2 regions of the Micromonospora sp. NPDC093243 genome follow, and region 1 is predicted to be linked to the other one. Evidence: riboswitches for the same ligand, from Rfam matches in the RefSeq annotation. Region 1 holds a riboswitch; the other holds the start of a gene.

Region 1 (7,324 bases):
GCGACCGGCGACCGGGGCGTGGTCGCGGTGCTCGACTCGCGGCTGGAGACGGCCCGCGGCTACGGGCCGTTCCTGCGCCGCTCGCTGCCCCCGTTCTGGTACACCACCCGCCCCGACGTCGCCCGGGGCGCCCTGGAGCGCCTCGCCAAGGCCTGAGGCTGCCCGACGCCGGGCACGAGGCCCGGCGCCGGGTCCGGGGTCGCGTCAGGGCGCCTGGGAGGCGACCACCACGGCGTCCGGCGGGGTGTCCGGCACCGTGCGGGCGGCGAGCCGGCGGACCGCGGTGTTGAGCACCGCGATCAGCGGTACGGAGACCAGCGCGCCGGTGATGCCCGCGAGCACCACGCCGGCGGCGATACCGATGATCACCGCGAGCGGGTGGATGGCCACCGCCCGACCCATGATCAGCGGCTGGAGCACGTGCCCCTCCAGCTGCTGAACCCCGACCACCGCGCCGAGGATGATCAGCGCGGTCACCGGGCCGCTGTCGACCAGCGCGACCAGCACCGCCACGCCCCCGGAGAGCGCCGCGCCGACGATCGGGATGAACGCGCCGAGGAAGACCAGGGCGGCCAGCGGGAACGCGAACGGGACGTCGAAGATGACCAGGAAGATGCCGATGCCGACCGCGTCGATGAAGGCCACCAGCACGGTCGCCCGGACGTACGCCCCGAGCGTCGCCCAGGAGGCGCGGCCGGCGTCGTCGACCTTCCACCGGGCGGCCACCGGCAGCAGCCGGACCAGGAAGCGCCAGATCCGGTTGCCGTCGCGGAGGAAGAAGAACGTCGCGAAGAGCACCAGGATGGTGCCGGTCAGCACCTCGGCCAGCGTGGCGGCCGTGCTGAGCGCCCCGCTGGTGAACCGCTGGGTGTTGCCGTTGATCCAGTGCTGCGCCTCGTCGATGTAGCGGTCGAGCTGGGTGTCGGAGAGGTGCAGTGGGCCCGTCTTCAGCCAGTTCTGGATCTGCCGGACGCCCTCCGAGGACTTCTCGCTCAGCTCCGGCACCCCCTGGATGAACTCGTTCACCACCAGGGTCAGCGTGCCGATCACCGCGGCCAGGCCGCCGACCAGCACCACCGCGGTCGCCAACGAACGGGGGAAGCGGGCCCGCAGCAGCCAGCCGACCGCCGGCGCCAGCAGCGCCGAGAGCAGCAGCGCGATGGCCAGCGGGATGATCACGATCTTGATGGTGCTGACGATCATCAGCAGCGCCCAGGCCACCGCGCCGACCACGATCAACCGCCAGGACCAGGCGGCGCCGATCCGCAGCGCGTGCGGCACGTCGGCGTCGTCCCGGCTGGCGGTGGAGGTGTGCATCGCCGCGGGGGCGGGGGCGGGGGCGCCGACCACCGTCGCCGTCGGCGGCGCCACCGGCCCCGGCGAGGTCGGGGAGGCCACTCCGGCCACCTCCGGCGGGTCTTCGGTCCGGTCCCGGCCGGACCGTACGGAGTCCCGTCCCGACTGGTACGCGCGGCCGAGCCGCTCGCGTATCCGCTCGAAGCGGCTCAAGCGCACCTCCTGGCAAGACGACCGGTCCGCCCACGGCGACAGGTCGGACAGCATACGCCGGACCGCACCACAGTAGGGCAGTTCCGCCATCCATTGCCCCGGTCACCACCTCGGTAACCACCGGCGGGCGTCGACCGGGCGACACGGTAGCGTCTGCGGCGTGACCGCCCACGACAATCTCGACTCCGGCCTGCCGATCCGCATGCTGCACGACCGGGTGCTGGTCCGGATGGATGGCAGCGAGGGCGAGCGGCGCTCGACCGCCGGCATCGTGATCCCGGCGACCGCGGCCGTGGGTAAGCGGTTGGCGTGGGCGACCGCCGTCGGGGTGGGTCCGAACGTCCGCTCCATCGTCTCCGGCGACCGGGTGCTCTTCGACCCGGACGACCGCTCGGAGGTCGAGCTGCACGGCCGGGGCTACGTCCTGCTCCGCGAGCGGGACGTGCACGCCGTCGCCGCCGAACGGGTCGAGAACGACTCCACCGGCCTCTACCTCTAGATCCGCACCCCAGGCGTACCCGCCTCGCCGGCGGCGAAGATTCCGCCGTTGCCGTCGCGGGCGTCGTTTGCACCGCCCCCGGCCGGGAAGCCAGCCGCACCACCGCCCTGGGGAGGGACGATGCCCGAGTGGATTAGGAAGCTGCTTTTCTGGGGCTTCATCGGATTCCTGATCTACTTCATGGCGTTCCGGCCGGACGGCGCGGCGGCGACGTTCAAGGCGATCGGCGCGGGCCTCATGGCGATGTTCCAGGGGCTCGGTGACTTCCTCACCGGACTGATGGCCTGACCGGCCGGCCCGCGCCGATCCCGCGACGCCGAGCGGCCGCGCCCGGCCGCCGCGCCGAACCGGCCGCGCGCGCGGAGCACCGGCACGCCGCCCGGTCGGCGCCGGCTCCGCACCCCGGCGCCGCCCGGGAACCAGCGCCCCTCCAGGTCAGGAACGCCCCGGCCAGCCCGGGTGCGGGCCGTACCAGCCCGGCGGCGGATAACCGGCCGGGTGCGGCGGCGGCGCGGCGAGCACCACCGGGATCGGCACCACCGGCTCCTCCGGCGGGTCCACCGCCCGCTGCGAGCCGTCCGGGAACCGCAGGTGGTAGCGGTTCCCGTCCCACACCCCGGCGGGGGCCTGCGGATCGCGACCGGCGAAGTACGACCGGTACGCGGTGATCGCGTCCAGCAACTCCCGTTCCTCCCGCGCGGTCCGCTCCCGGTCCACCGGCCGGCGGTCCAGGCCCCGCAGCGAGCCGTCGCGCAGCAGCGCCAGCCGGGTGGCGGCGAACTGGTAACCACGCATCGCCTTCACCCCGCCGTCGCCGGCCACCCGGCGCGCCCAGGCCCGCGCCGCGTGCCGGCGGCCCAGGCTGCTCAGCGCCGCCACCTCGGGCGGGCTCAGCCAGCCGGCACGGACGTAGTCCGGCAGGGTCCGCTCGGTGAGCCGCCCCTCCCAGGCGCGCAGCCAAACCGCCAGCCCGACCATACCGAAGAAGATCGGCACCATCACCCCGATGAAGCCGTACAGCATGATGAACGCCTGGCCGGTGGCCTGGGTCAGCGTCGGCAGCAGGTTCCAGGTGCCGTGCAGCATCATGGCCAGCAGCAGGCCGGCGATCGGGGCCAGCACCCGGACCCGGCGGTCGGCGGTACGCGCGGCGATGCCCAGCCCCACCCCGGTCATCGAGGTGAAGAGCGGATGGGCGAAGCCGAAGAGCAGGATCCGGACGATGAAGATGGCGATGACCTGCTGGGCGCCGGTCGCCGGCCCGAACTGCTCCACGCCGGTGCGGAAGCCGTAGCCGCCGAGGTAGAGGATGTTCTCCACCATGGCGAAGCCGACCGCGGACAGCCCGCAGTAGACCAGGCCGTCGGTGATGCCCGACCACTCCCGGCGCCGGAAGATCAGCAGCAGGATCGGCCCGAGCGCCTTGGTCAACTCCTCGACGAACGGCGCGACCAGCACGCTGGTGAGGGCGGACGGCAGCCCCCAGTCGTCGAACCGGCGGGCGGCGAACTCGTTCACGGTGAGCGCGGCGGCGGTGGAGACGAACGCGCCCCAGGTGAAGCAGAAGACCAGGTACTTCAGCGGTTCCGGTTCGTACCGGTCGAGCCAGAGGAAGCACCCGACCAGCACCGGCACCGGCAGGATGGCGGCCACCAGGCCGATCAGCAGCGCTTGGGCGCCGAGGCTCTCACCCAGGGTGAAGGCCATGAAGGTCGCGCAGGCGGCGATAAAGAGCACCACCGCGGCGAGCACCAGGAACCGTCGCCAGCCCAGCCGGCGCAGCGGCATCCGGGGCGCGGCACCGGGCGCGGGCGGGGCGGGAGGCGCGGTCGGCGACGGCAGGGCTCCGCCGGGCGGGGTGTCGGCCATGCGGTCAGCGTAGCCATCCCCGGCCGGCTGGTTCGGTCGCATCGGCGGCCGCTATGCTGCCGACAGGTCACGAGCGCCAGCGTCAAGCCCCGGCTTGCTGGCCGGCAACCCTCGTCGAGTTCGCGGTGGGGTGCCCCGGGTGATGACCGGGCCCGGCCCCGATTCGTGAGCCGGGCAAGCGCGGACCCCGTCCCGACGTGCACCCGGGGTCCCGGACCCGGGAGGCTCTGCCATGTCCGTCACCCTCGTACCCGCACTACCCGCTCCGGCCACCGTTCCCGCCGCAGCCGGGCCGCTCGACGTGCTCGGCGTGCCAGGCGAGATCAACCTCGACTACGCGGCCACCGCGCCGTGCGCGCGGGTCGCGGCCGACGCGGTGGCCGAGCTGCTTCCCTGGTACGCCAGCGTGCACCGCGGCGCCGGCGCGCTCTCCCGTCGCTGCACGCTCGCCTACGAGCGGTCCCGGCAGACGGTGGGCGACTTCTTCGGCGCCCGCAGCGACGACCACGTGATCTTCACTCGGAACACCACCGACGCGCTCAACCTGCTCGGACGCGCGTTGCCGCCCGGCACCACCGTGGTCACCTTCGCCGGCGAGCACCACGCGAACCTGCTGCCCTGGCCGCGCGGCTCGGTCCGGCTGCCCGTGCCGGCCGACCCCGGCGAGGCGGTGCGGGCCCTGGACGCGGCCCTCGCCGAGCTGCGGCGGGACGCCAACCCGGGGCTTCCGGTGCTGGTCGCGGTGACCGGGGCCAGCAACGTGACCGGAGAGCGCTGGCCGGTCGCCGAGCTGGCCCGGGTGGCGCGGCGACACGGGGCCCGGATCGCGCTGGACGCCGCCCAGCTCGCCCCGCACGCCCCGGTCGACCTGCTCGAGTTGGACGTCGACTACCTGGCCGTCTCCGGCCACAAGCTCTACGCCCCGTTCGGCGCCGGTGTGCTGATCGGGCGGGCCGACTGGTTGGACGCGGCACCGCCGTACCTCTCCGGTGGCGGCGCCACCAGCCGGGTCGGGGCGGCCACCCACGACGTGAGCTGGGCGCTCGGGCCGGCGCGGCACGAAGCGGGTACGCCCAACCTACTCGGCGCGGTCGCCTTGGCCGCGGTCTGCGCCGCCCTCGCCGACGCCGACCGGGCCGAGCTGCACCGCCGGGAGCAGCGGCTGCTGACCCGGCTGCGGGACGGGCTCGCCGCGCTGCCGCACGTGGTGGAGCTGCGCACCTTCGGCCCGGACGCGCCACGGGTCGGCATCGTCTCGTTCGTGGTCGCCGCGCGGGATTCCGCCGAGGTCGCCGCCGAGCTGGCCCGGGGGCACGCGATCGGGGTGCGCGACGGGCTCTTCTGCGCCCACCCGCTGGCCCGGCGGCTGCTGACCGAGGCGGCGGCCCGTACCGGCCGCCGGGATCTGCCGCCGACCGCGCTGCGGGCCAGTATCGGCCTGGGCAGCACGACGGCGGACGTCGACCGGCTCCTGGCGGCGCTGGCAACCCTCGGTTGACCGCACCGGACGCACCCGGGCCGGTCAGCCGACCGGGGGCGCGGTGGGCTGCTTCGGGCCGCTCTCGTCCGGCTCGGGCCCACCGCCCCGCGGTGCCTCCTGCTCGCCGAAGGACTTCCGGATCAGCCGGTTCGCCTCGTCCTGCTCGATGCCGGAGGCGACCAGGAGATCACTCGCCGTGGTACGCACCTGGGCGATCACCACGCTGCCGGAGAAGCCGACCCCCTCGGCGTACGCCCGGCCGGCCTCGCTGACCGCGCGCAGCGACCGTTCCCGGGACTGCTCCGGCTCGTCACCGACGGCGAACTCGTGCTTGAGCAGGCGGACCGACTCGGCCAGGTGCGAGATGGCGTCCGGCATGGGTCCCGGGATCGGTTCCTCGTCCTCGAGCAGGGTGACCGAGCGCCGGATGAGCGTGCCGCTGTTGCGCATCGCCCGGTCGATCGGGTCGGCCGCCTCGGCGTAGTGGGTCAACTCGTCGCGTCGGTGCCAGCGGGCCGGGGAGAGGGTGGCCGTCTCCTTCGCCCCCTCGATCGCCTCGGCGAGGTTGGCCAGCTCCTCCTTGTTGTCGCGCAGCCGGTCCAGGGCCCGCTGCACGCTGCCCCGGTCCAGGGTGCGCAGTCCCTCGGCGGTCGCGTCGAGCTGGGAGGCGAGCAGGTCCAGCGCTGGCCGGGCGGCGCGATTGATCACCCGGAGCGGGTTGAGCGGCAGCAGGATCGCCGTCACCAGCAGCGCGATCCCGCCGCCCACGAAGGCGTCGATGAACCGGGGGATCTCGAGATCCTGGGTGGAGGGGCTCAACGTCACGATCAGCACGGCGGTGGCGGCGGCCTGGATCACGATCGCGACGCTCGCCCCGGCGAAGATGGTCAGCAGGATGGCCGCCGTGACCACCGCCCCGAGCTGCCACGCGCCGGTGCCGAGCAGGTGGATGAGGAGATCGCCGATGCCCACCCCGATCGCCACGCCGACGATCAGCTCCACGGTCCGCCGGAAGCGCTGGCCGACCGAGGCGGCCAGGGTGCCGACGGCGGAGATCGGCGCGAAGACCGGCTGTGGGTTGCCCAGCAGCCGGTGCGAGACAAGATAGGCCAGCGCGGCCGCCAGCCCGGCCTGCACCGCCAGCCCCGCGGCCATCCGGACCCGGTGCAGCCGATCGTGCAGCGTCGCCTTGCTCCGGTGCCGCACCTGGTCCATCGCCTCGGCGATGCGGGCGCTGTCGATGTCGGCCAGCCGACCGTTCCGCAGGCCGGCACGGCGTAGAAAAGACGGACGTCTGCTCCCCCGGGCCACGGCCATGGCGGGTACTACCCGCGCCGGGCCGGGTGAATCCTCGGCGCTCCGGCGGGAGCGCGGTGCGGCACACTCGACGGGTGGCTGACCTTCTCGACCGGTGGCGGGCGGCGGCGCGGGACGCCGGAGCAACCGACCCCGCCGGGCTGACCGACACCGGGCAGCAGCTGCTGCGCCGGTGGCGTGAGCCGCACCGGCACTACCACACCGTCGACCACCTGAGGGCCGTGCTCGACGTCGTCGACGCGTACGCCGGGCTGGCCGGACGTCCGGACCTGGTCCGGCTGGCGGCCTGGTGCCACGACGCGATCTACGACCCGCGCGCTTCCGGCGACGCCAACGAGCGGGACAGCGCCGAGTTGGCCGACCGGTTGCTGGCCGGGCTCGGGCTGCCGGCCGCGGCGGTGACCGAGGTCCGCCGGCTGGTGCTGCTCACCGCCGGCCACGCGGTGGCCACCGACGACGCCGACGGCGCGCTGCTCTGCGACGCCGACCTGGCCGTGCTGGCCACCTCCCCGCCGGTGTACGACCGCTATGCCGCCGCGATCCGTCGGGAGTACGCCCACGTGCCCGATCCGGACTTCCGGGTCGGCCGCGCCCGGGTGCTCAGCGGGCTGCTCGCCCTGCCGGCGCTGTTCCGCCTGCCGCCGCTGGCC
Region 2 (7,324 bases), on a different contig from region 1:
GTCGTCGAGTTCACTTCGCAGCCGGGCCGCGGCGTCGCCGTCGCCGATCGTGCCCAGCAGCGCCGCGGCCCGTTCCAGGTGTTCGCGGGCCTCGGCATGCCGGCCGTCGGTGAGGTCCCGCCGCGCCTGCTCGATCGCCCGGCCGATCTCCCGCTCGGTGGCCAGGGACTCGGCACGGTCGGCGTAGACCAGCCTGGTGACCGGCCAGAGCAGCCCGCCGGGCTCGGCGCGGACAGCACCGAGCCACAGCCCGCCGGCGACGCCGACCAGGGCCAGGGCCACGCCGGCCGCCGTGACGCGCCGCCGTCGACCGGGCGCGCCGACGGGCCGGGCGGCAGGGGGCCGACCCGCCCGACCCGGCCGGGTGGGCACCGGCCGGCGGGCACCGGCGCCTTCCGCCGGCACCTGGGCAGGCGGTGGCCCGGCAGTCGGCGCCGGGCCGGGGACCCGGTCCCCGACCGCGTCGAGTTGCCGCGCCTGGGCCTCCACCTCGGAGTGCCAGCGGTGCAGTAACGCGGCGATCGGGTCGTCGACCGGATGCTCGGACGGGACCGGCTCGCCACGGCTGATCGCATCGAGAAGCTGGTCGTCGCGCAGCACCGGGTCCTGCGGCTGGGGCGGTGGCAGTTCGGTCGTCACAGGATCACCCGGGCGAAAGTGTCGCCGGCGAGGGCGCGCAGTCGAGTGAGGGCGCGGTGCTGGGCGAGCCGGACGGCACCTCCGGTCATGCCCAGCACCGTACCGACTTCGTCCGCCGTCATGCCGACCGCGAGGCGCAGGACCAGGATCTCCCGGTGGGTCGCCGGAAGCTGGGCCAGCAGCCCGGCCAGCCAGCCGCCGAGGTCGGCGGTGAGCGCCCGGTGCTCCGGGCCGGGAGTGGGGTCGGGCGCGTCCGGCACCTCGGCGACGGTCTCCGCGCGATCCCGGCTCGCCGCGCGCAGAACGTCGGCGACCTTGCGGGCGGCGATGCCGTAGACGAACGCGAGGAACGGCCTGCCCTGGTCCTGGAAACGGGGCAACGCGCGCAGCACGGCGAGACAGACCTCCTGCGCGACGTCCTCGGCGGTGGCCCCGCCGGCGCCGACCTGCCCGAGCCGGGCCAGGCTGTAGCGGACCACGATCGGCCTGATGAGCGCGAGCACCCGGGCGACGGCGTCGGGATCACCGGCCGCGGCGCGCCGGACGACGTCGCGATCCGGTGTCTCCATACGCTCGCGGACCTCTCTCGCTGTGGCTGGCTCGACGGTAACCAACCCCGGGTGCGCCACCAAGCGGCCGGCGATGAAACGCCATCGCCCCGATCGCCGATAACCGGGCAGGAGTTCCACGCCCGCCGTCCGCGACGTCGGGTCCGCCGTTGTGCGGCTTTTCCATCCTATTGATGTATTTATCATAACGGATGGCTGTTGCATCTGGTCCGAGCCCGCTCCCATCGGCCAACCTCGCCCTGGGCCAACCGCCCACCAACCGCTGTGGAGAGGAACCCCATGCGCAGATCCCTGGGCGTCGCGATGCTCACCGGCATCGTCGTCGCCGCCGCTGCGGCGAGCGGCGCCACCGCCGCCCCCGCCGAGGCGGCCAGCGACTACATCGTCGTCCTCCGCGCCGGCGCCGACTCGCCGTCGGTCGCCGCCGAGCACGCGCGGGCCCGCGGCGCGAGCGTCGGGTACGTCTACGAGCACGCCCTGCGTGGCTACTCGGCCCGGATGAGCCCCACCGCCGCGGCCCGGATCGCCCGCGACTCCCGGGTGCTCTTCGTCCAGCCCGACGGGGTGGTCAGCACTGACGCCCAGACCACGCCCACCGGCATCAACCGGGCCGACGCCGAACTCAGCCCCACCGCGAAGATCAATGGCGTGGACGAGCGGGTCAACGTGGACGTCGCCGTCATCGACAGTGGCGTGGACCTGGACCACCCGGACCTGAACGTCTACACGGCCGGCGCCAAGAACTGCTCCACCGGCAACAGCGCCGACGACGGCAACGGCCACGGCACGCACGTCGCCGGCACGATCGGCGCGCTCGACAACAGCGCCGGTGTGGTCGGCGTGGCCCCGGGCGCGAGGATCTGGCCGGTCCGGGTACTGAACAACGCGGGTAGCGGGTCGTTCTCCGCGATCATCTGCGGCATCGACTACGTGACCGCGCATGCCAGCGAGATCGAGGTCGCCAACATGAGCCTCGGCGGCTCGGGCACGGACAGCGCCTGCGGCACCAACCGGGACGCGATGCACGAGGCGATCTGCCGCTCCGTTGCGGCCGGTGTGACCTACGTGGTGGCGGCCGGCAACGAGACCGACAACGCGGCCAATCACGTGCCCGCGGCGTACGACGAGGTGATCACGGTCAGCGCCCTGGCCGACTTCAACGGCGTGCCCGGCGGCGGCGCGGCGGCCACCTGCCGCAGCGACGTGGACGACACCATCGCCGACTTCTCCAACTTCGGCGCGGACGTCGACCTGATGGCGCCCGGTGTCTGCATCTACTCCACGTGGAAGGGCGCCGGCTACAACACCATCTCCGGTACCTCGATGGCCAGCCCGCACGTCGCCGGTGGCGCGGCCCTCTACAAGGCCACCCACCCCAGCGCCTCGCCGGGCGCGGTGAAGTCGGCGTTGCAGGGGGCCGGCACCACCGCGTACAACTGGCCGGCCGGCGACCCGGACGGCGTCCAGGAGAAGCTGCTCAACGTCTCCACGTTCTGACCGATGACCCGTCCCGGCTCCCGCACCCGGGGGGCCGGGACGGACCCCCGGCGGCCGATGCGCCGGCGCCGACCGGCGCCGGCGCTTCCGCGTGCCCCCTCGCGCTGACGGTCAGCGGGCCTGCGCACCGGGTACGGCGGCCGACTTCGGCTCACCGCTCGGCGGTCCCGCTCAGCACCCGACCTCTGCCTCCGCGCCGCAGGCTCGGCGGTGCGTCCACCATCCGGTGATGGTGTCACCGCCGCCCACGCCCGGTGGGCGATTCGCCCGGCTTCGGGCGCGTGCCTGCTCCGTGCCCGGCGTGGCCCGGGTGAGCGTGGTCATAACGGGTGGACGATGCCCCGTACCGCCCTGCTAGCCTCGGCGCAGGTCATGAGCGCCAGCGTCAAGCCCCGGCTCGCTGGCCGGCAACCCTCCTCCGCGGTGGGGTGCCCCGGGTGAAGACCAGGCATCGGAGCAACCTCCGGTGCAAGCGTGGCCTGGTTCCCAGGTCAACCCGACCCAGGAGAACCAGAATGATCCGCACCAGCACTCCTCCGGTCGCCGCGTCGGTCTCGTCGCCCACGCCGGTGGCCCTGACCCGGCGCCGCCACGTCGACATGATGTGGGTCTGCAGCGCCGCGTGTCGCCTCTCGCGCTGACGCGCCCGCCCCCGCTCCCCTGATCGATCCCGCGGTACGCCCATCGGGCGCACCGTCGGCGGCGCACGCCCGTGCCCCGCCGCTGACACCATTCGGAGACACCTGTGCGATCTCTTCCTGCCCTGACCCGGGTGGCCGCCCTCGGCGTGGCCGCACTCCTCGGCGCCGCCGCCCTCACCGCCTGCGGCGACGACGCCTCGTCCAGCGCGGCGGACAACCCGTACGAGCTGCTCCAACCCGGCGTGTTGCGGGCCGGCACGCTCACCGACGCGCCGCCGAACGTGTACCTGAAGGACGGCAAGTTCACCGGTTTCGACAACGACCTGCTCAGCGCGGTCGCCGCGAAGATCAACCTGAAGGTGGAGTTCGTCGGTACCGACTTCTCCGCGCTGCTCGCCCAGGTCAACAACCACAAGTTCGACGTCGGCAGCTCCTCGATCACGATCACGGAGGCGCGCAAGAAGACCGTCGACTTCGGTAACGGCTACGACTTCGGCTACTTCGGACTCGACGTTCCGGCCGGTTCCCCGATCACCAGCTTCGACCAACTCAGCGGCAAGCGGGTCGTGGTGGTACAGGGCACCGTGCAGGACGACTACGCCACCGGCAAGCAGCTCAACCCGGTGCGGGTGCCGGACTACAACGGCGCGATCAACCAGCTCAAGGCCGGCACCGCCGACGCCTGGATCGCCCCGGCTGAGATCGGTGAGAAGTCCGCCGCGGACAGCGGGGGCAAGATCTCCGTGGCCGCGAAGCAGCTCAGCCCGGCGCCGACCGCGTACGCCGTGGCGAAGGGGAACGACAAGCTGCGCGAGGCGCTGAACAAGGCCCTCGACGAGGTGATCGCCGACGGCACGTGGAGCCGGCTGCAGGCCCAGTACTACCCGGGCCGGCCGGTGCCGGCGGACTTCAAGCCGGGCAGCGGCACCGTCGCGGTTCCGGCGGCGCCGTCGGCGTCGGCGTCGGCCGCGTCCTGACGGTACGAGACGACGAGCGGGGCGGTAGGAGAGGCGACTATGGATCCGTTGCGCACCCTGTGGGAGACCTTCTTCGACTGGGAATCGATGCGCGAGGCGCTGCCCGAGATGCTGACCGTCGGGTTGCCCAACACGCTGATCCTGGCGGTCTCCGCCGCCCTGCTCGGCTCGGTGCTGGGCATGCTGCTGGCCATCGCCGGCATCTCCCGCACCCGCTGGCTGCGCTGGCCGGCGCGGGTCTACACCGACGTGTTCCGGGGCCTGCCGGCCGCCGCGACGATCCTGCTGATCGGCGTCGGGCTGGCGCCGCTCGGCATGCAGGTCTGGGGCCCGAACCCCTACCCGCTGGGCATCCTGGCGCTCTCCCTGATCGCGGCCGCCTACATCGGGGAGATCTTCCGATCGGGCATCCAGTCGGTGGAGGCGGCCCAGTTGGAGGGCGCGCGGGCGCTCGGCTTCTCCTGGGGCGAGTCGATGCGGATGGTGATCATCCCCCAGGGCGTACGACGGGTCCTGCCGGCCTGGGTCAACCAGCTCATCGCGCTGATCAAGGACTCCAGCCTGGTCTACTTCCTCGGCCTGGTGGCCAGCGAGCGGGAGCTGTTCCGGATCGGCCAGGACTACGCCGCCACCACCGGCAACGAGTCCGCGCTGCTGCTGGCGGGGCTCTTCTACCTGGCGCTGACCGTGCCGCTGACGCACGTGGTCAACGCGATCGACCGGCGGCTGCGACACGGCCGCCCGGGCGCCCCGCCGAGCGACGACACCTCCGACGTGGACCTGACACTGCCCGGCGCGGCGGGAGGGAGCCAGCGATGAGCACCGACACCACGACCACCAGCACCTCGGTCAGCCTGGGTGTCCGCGACGTGCATCTCGCCTTCGGGGCGAACCAGGTGCTCCGCGGCGTCGACCTGGACGTGCCGCGCGGCACGACCGCCTGCGTGATCGGCCCGTCCGGGTCGGGCAAGTCCACCCTGCTGCGGACCATCAACCGGCTGATCGAGCCGGACCGTGGCGACGTGCTGCTGGACGGACGCAGTGTGCTGTCCGACGACCCGGACGCGCTGCGGCAGCGGGTCGGCATGGTCTTCCAACAGTTCAACCTCTTCCCGCACATGAGCGTGCTGCGCAACGTCACCCTGGCGCTGCGGCGGATCAAGCGGCTGGGCGAAGAGGAGGCGGTGGCGGTGGCCCGGGCCCAGCTGGACCTCGTCGGGCTGGCCGGCAAGGCGGACGCCCGGCCGGCGCACCTCTCCGGCGGCCAGCAGCAGCGGGTGGCGATCGCCCGGGCGCTGGCGTTGCAGCCGCAGGTGATGCTCTTCGACGAGGCGACCAGCGCGCTCGACCCCGAGCTGGTGAAGGGGGTGCTCGGGGTGATGGCGGACCTGGCCGCCGGCGGCATGACCATGGTGGTGGTCACCCACGAGATGGGCTTCGCCCGCGAGGTCGCCGACACGGTGGCCTTCATGGACCGTGGGGTGGTGCTGGAGGCCGGGCCGCCGGCCGCGATCTTCGAGGGGGCCGAGCACCCGCGGCTGCGCCGCTTCCTCGACCAGGTGCTCTGAGCCCCGGCGCTGGTCAGTCGGCCAGCACGTGCGCGACGTAGCGGCGGGCCAGGGTGGCGACGACGGCCTCGGGGTCGGCCGCCCACACCTCGGCGTTGAAGATCTCCACCTCGACGTCCCCCTGGTAGCCGGCCTGCTCGACGGCCCGGCGCAGCAGCGGGAAGTCGATGTGCCCGTCGCCCATCATGCCCCGGGAGAGCAGGGCGTCCGGCGGCAGCGGGGTGATCCAGTCGCAGACCTGGAAGCTGACGATCCGGCCCCGGGCCCGCCGGATCTGGCCCAGCACGTCCGGGTCCCACCAGACGTGGAAGGTGTCGACCACGACGCCGACCTGGTCGGCGGGGAACCGCTCGGCGAGGTCGAGCGCCTGGCCGAGGGTGGAGAGCACCCCGCGGTCGGCGCAGAAGATCGGGTGCATGGGCTCCAGCCCGAGCCGCACCCCGCGCCGCGCCGCGTACGGGGCCAGCTCGGCGATCCCGTCGGCGGCCCGCTCCCGGGCGCCGGCCAGGTCGCGGGACGAGTCCGGCAGGCCACCGACCACCATGACCAGACACTCCGCGCCCAGCTCGGCGGCCTCGTCGATGGCGCGCCGGTTGTCGTCGAGCGCGCGGCGTCGGGCCGCCGGGTCGGCGGCGGTGAGGAACCCGCCCCGGCACAGCGAGGAGACCCGTAGGCCGGCGTCGGCGACCAGGCGGGCCGCGGCGGGAACGCCGATCGCCTGGACGGGTTCGCGCCACAACCCGATCGCGGGCAGGCCGGCCCGTACGCAGCCGGCGACCGCCTCGGCGACCGACCACCGGTCGGTGGTCTTCTGATTGAGCGAGAGCCGGGCCAGCCGCGGGTCGCCCGGCACCGGGGTCGGCTCGACGGCCGCCCGACCGGAGGGCACGTCGACGGTGGTGTCCGTGGCTGCCGGCGCGGGACCGTCGACGGTGCTGTCCGCGGTGGCCGGTGCCGGACCACCCGTGGCGGTCATCGAGGCACCCCGGCGACGTCGAGGAAGGCCCGCAGCCGGGCGGCGGCCAGGTCGGGGTCGGGCAGCAGCCGGGCGTCGTCGGCGAGCCGGGCCAGCTCGGCGAGGTGGACGACGCCCCGGGCGCTCTGCAGCCCACCGACCATGGTGAAGCCGGGCTGGTGGCCGCAGAGCCAGGCCAGGAAGGCGACGCCGGTCTTGTAGTACCAGGTCGGGGCGGCGAACACGTGCCGGGCCAGCGGCAGCGTCGGTGCGAAGGTCGCGTCGTAGCTCGCCAGGTCGCCCCGGTCGAGGGCCTGCAGGGCGGCCGACGCGGCCGGCGCGATCGCGGCGAAGACGCCGAGCAGGGCGTCGCTGTGGTGCGTCCCGTCGCCCCGGATCAGCTCCGGGTAGTTGAAGTCGTCGCCGGTGTAGAGGCGCACCCCGGCCGGCAGGGCGGACCGCAGCATCCGCTCGTGCT

What was found. A riboswitch is a leader RNA that binds a small molecule or an ion and turns the genes downstream of it on or off. The one in region 1 is predicted to bind S-adenosylmethionine.
Region 2: linked by a shared signal. The riboswitch ahead of ACIP9D_RS02715 (ABC transporter substrate-binding protein) and the one ahead of ACIP9D_RS25510 (aminotransferase class V-fold PLP-dependent enzyme) in region 1 are both predicted to bind S-adenosylmethionine.

What each region holds. Positions count from the first base shown of each region.
Region 1 is NZ_JBIVNT010000008.1:13,199-20,522, forward strand. It holds gene ACIP9D_RS25485 (ATP-dependent DNA helicase) at 1-156, shown strand, start outside; gene ACIP9D_RS25490 (AI-2E family transporter) at 205-1,563, opposite strand; gene ACIP9D_RS25495 (GroES family chaperonin) at 1,712-2,008, shown strand; gene ACIP9D_RS25500 (hypothetical protein) at 2,129-2,296, shown strand; gene ACIP9D_RS25505 (PrsW family intramembrane metalloprotease) at 2,444-3,919, opposite strand; SAM riboswitch class IV at 3,943-4,064, shown strand; gene ACIP9D_RS25510 (aminotransferase class V-fold PLP-dependent enzyme) at 4,110-5,375, shown strand; gene ACIP9D_RS25515 (aromatic acid exporter family protein) at 5,400-6,668, opposite strand; gene ACIP9D_RS25520 (metal-dependent phosphohydrolase) at 6,749-7,324, shown strand, end outside; gene ACIP9D_RS25525 (DUF4031 domain-containing protein) at 7,275-7,324, opposite strand, start outside.
Region 2 is NZ_JBIVNT010000001.1:583,289-590,612, forward strand. It holds gene ACIP9D_RS02700 (anti-sigma-D factor RsdA) at 1-639, opposite strand, end outside; gene shbA (RNA polymerase sigma factor ShbA) at 636-1,208, opposite strand; gene ACIP9D_RS02710 (S8 family peptidase) at 1,488-2,705, shown strand; SAM riboswitch class IV at 3,074-3,186, shown strand; gene ACIP9D_RS02715 (ABC transporter substrate-binding protein) at 3,451-4,323, shown strand; gene ACIP9D_RS02720 (amino acid ABC transporter permease) at 4,363-5,142, shown strand; gene ACIP9D_RS02725 (amino acid ABC transporter ATP-binding protein) at 5,139-5,891, shown strand; gene ACIP9D_RS02730 (sugar phosphate isomerase/epimerase family protein) at 5,905-6,744, opposite strand; gene ACIP9D_RS02735 (dihydrodipicolinate synthase family protein) at 6,864-7,324, opposite strand, start outside.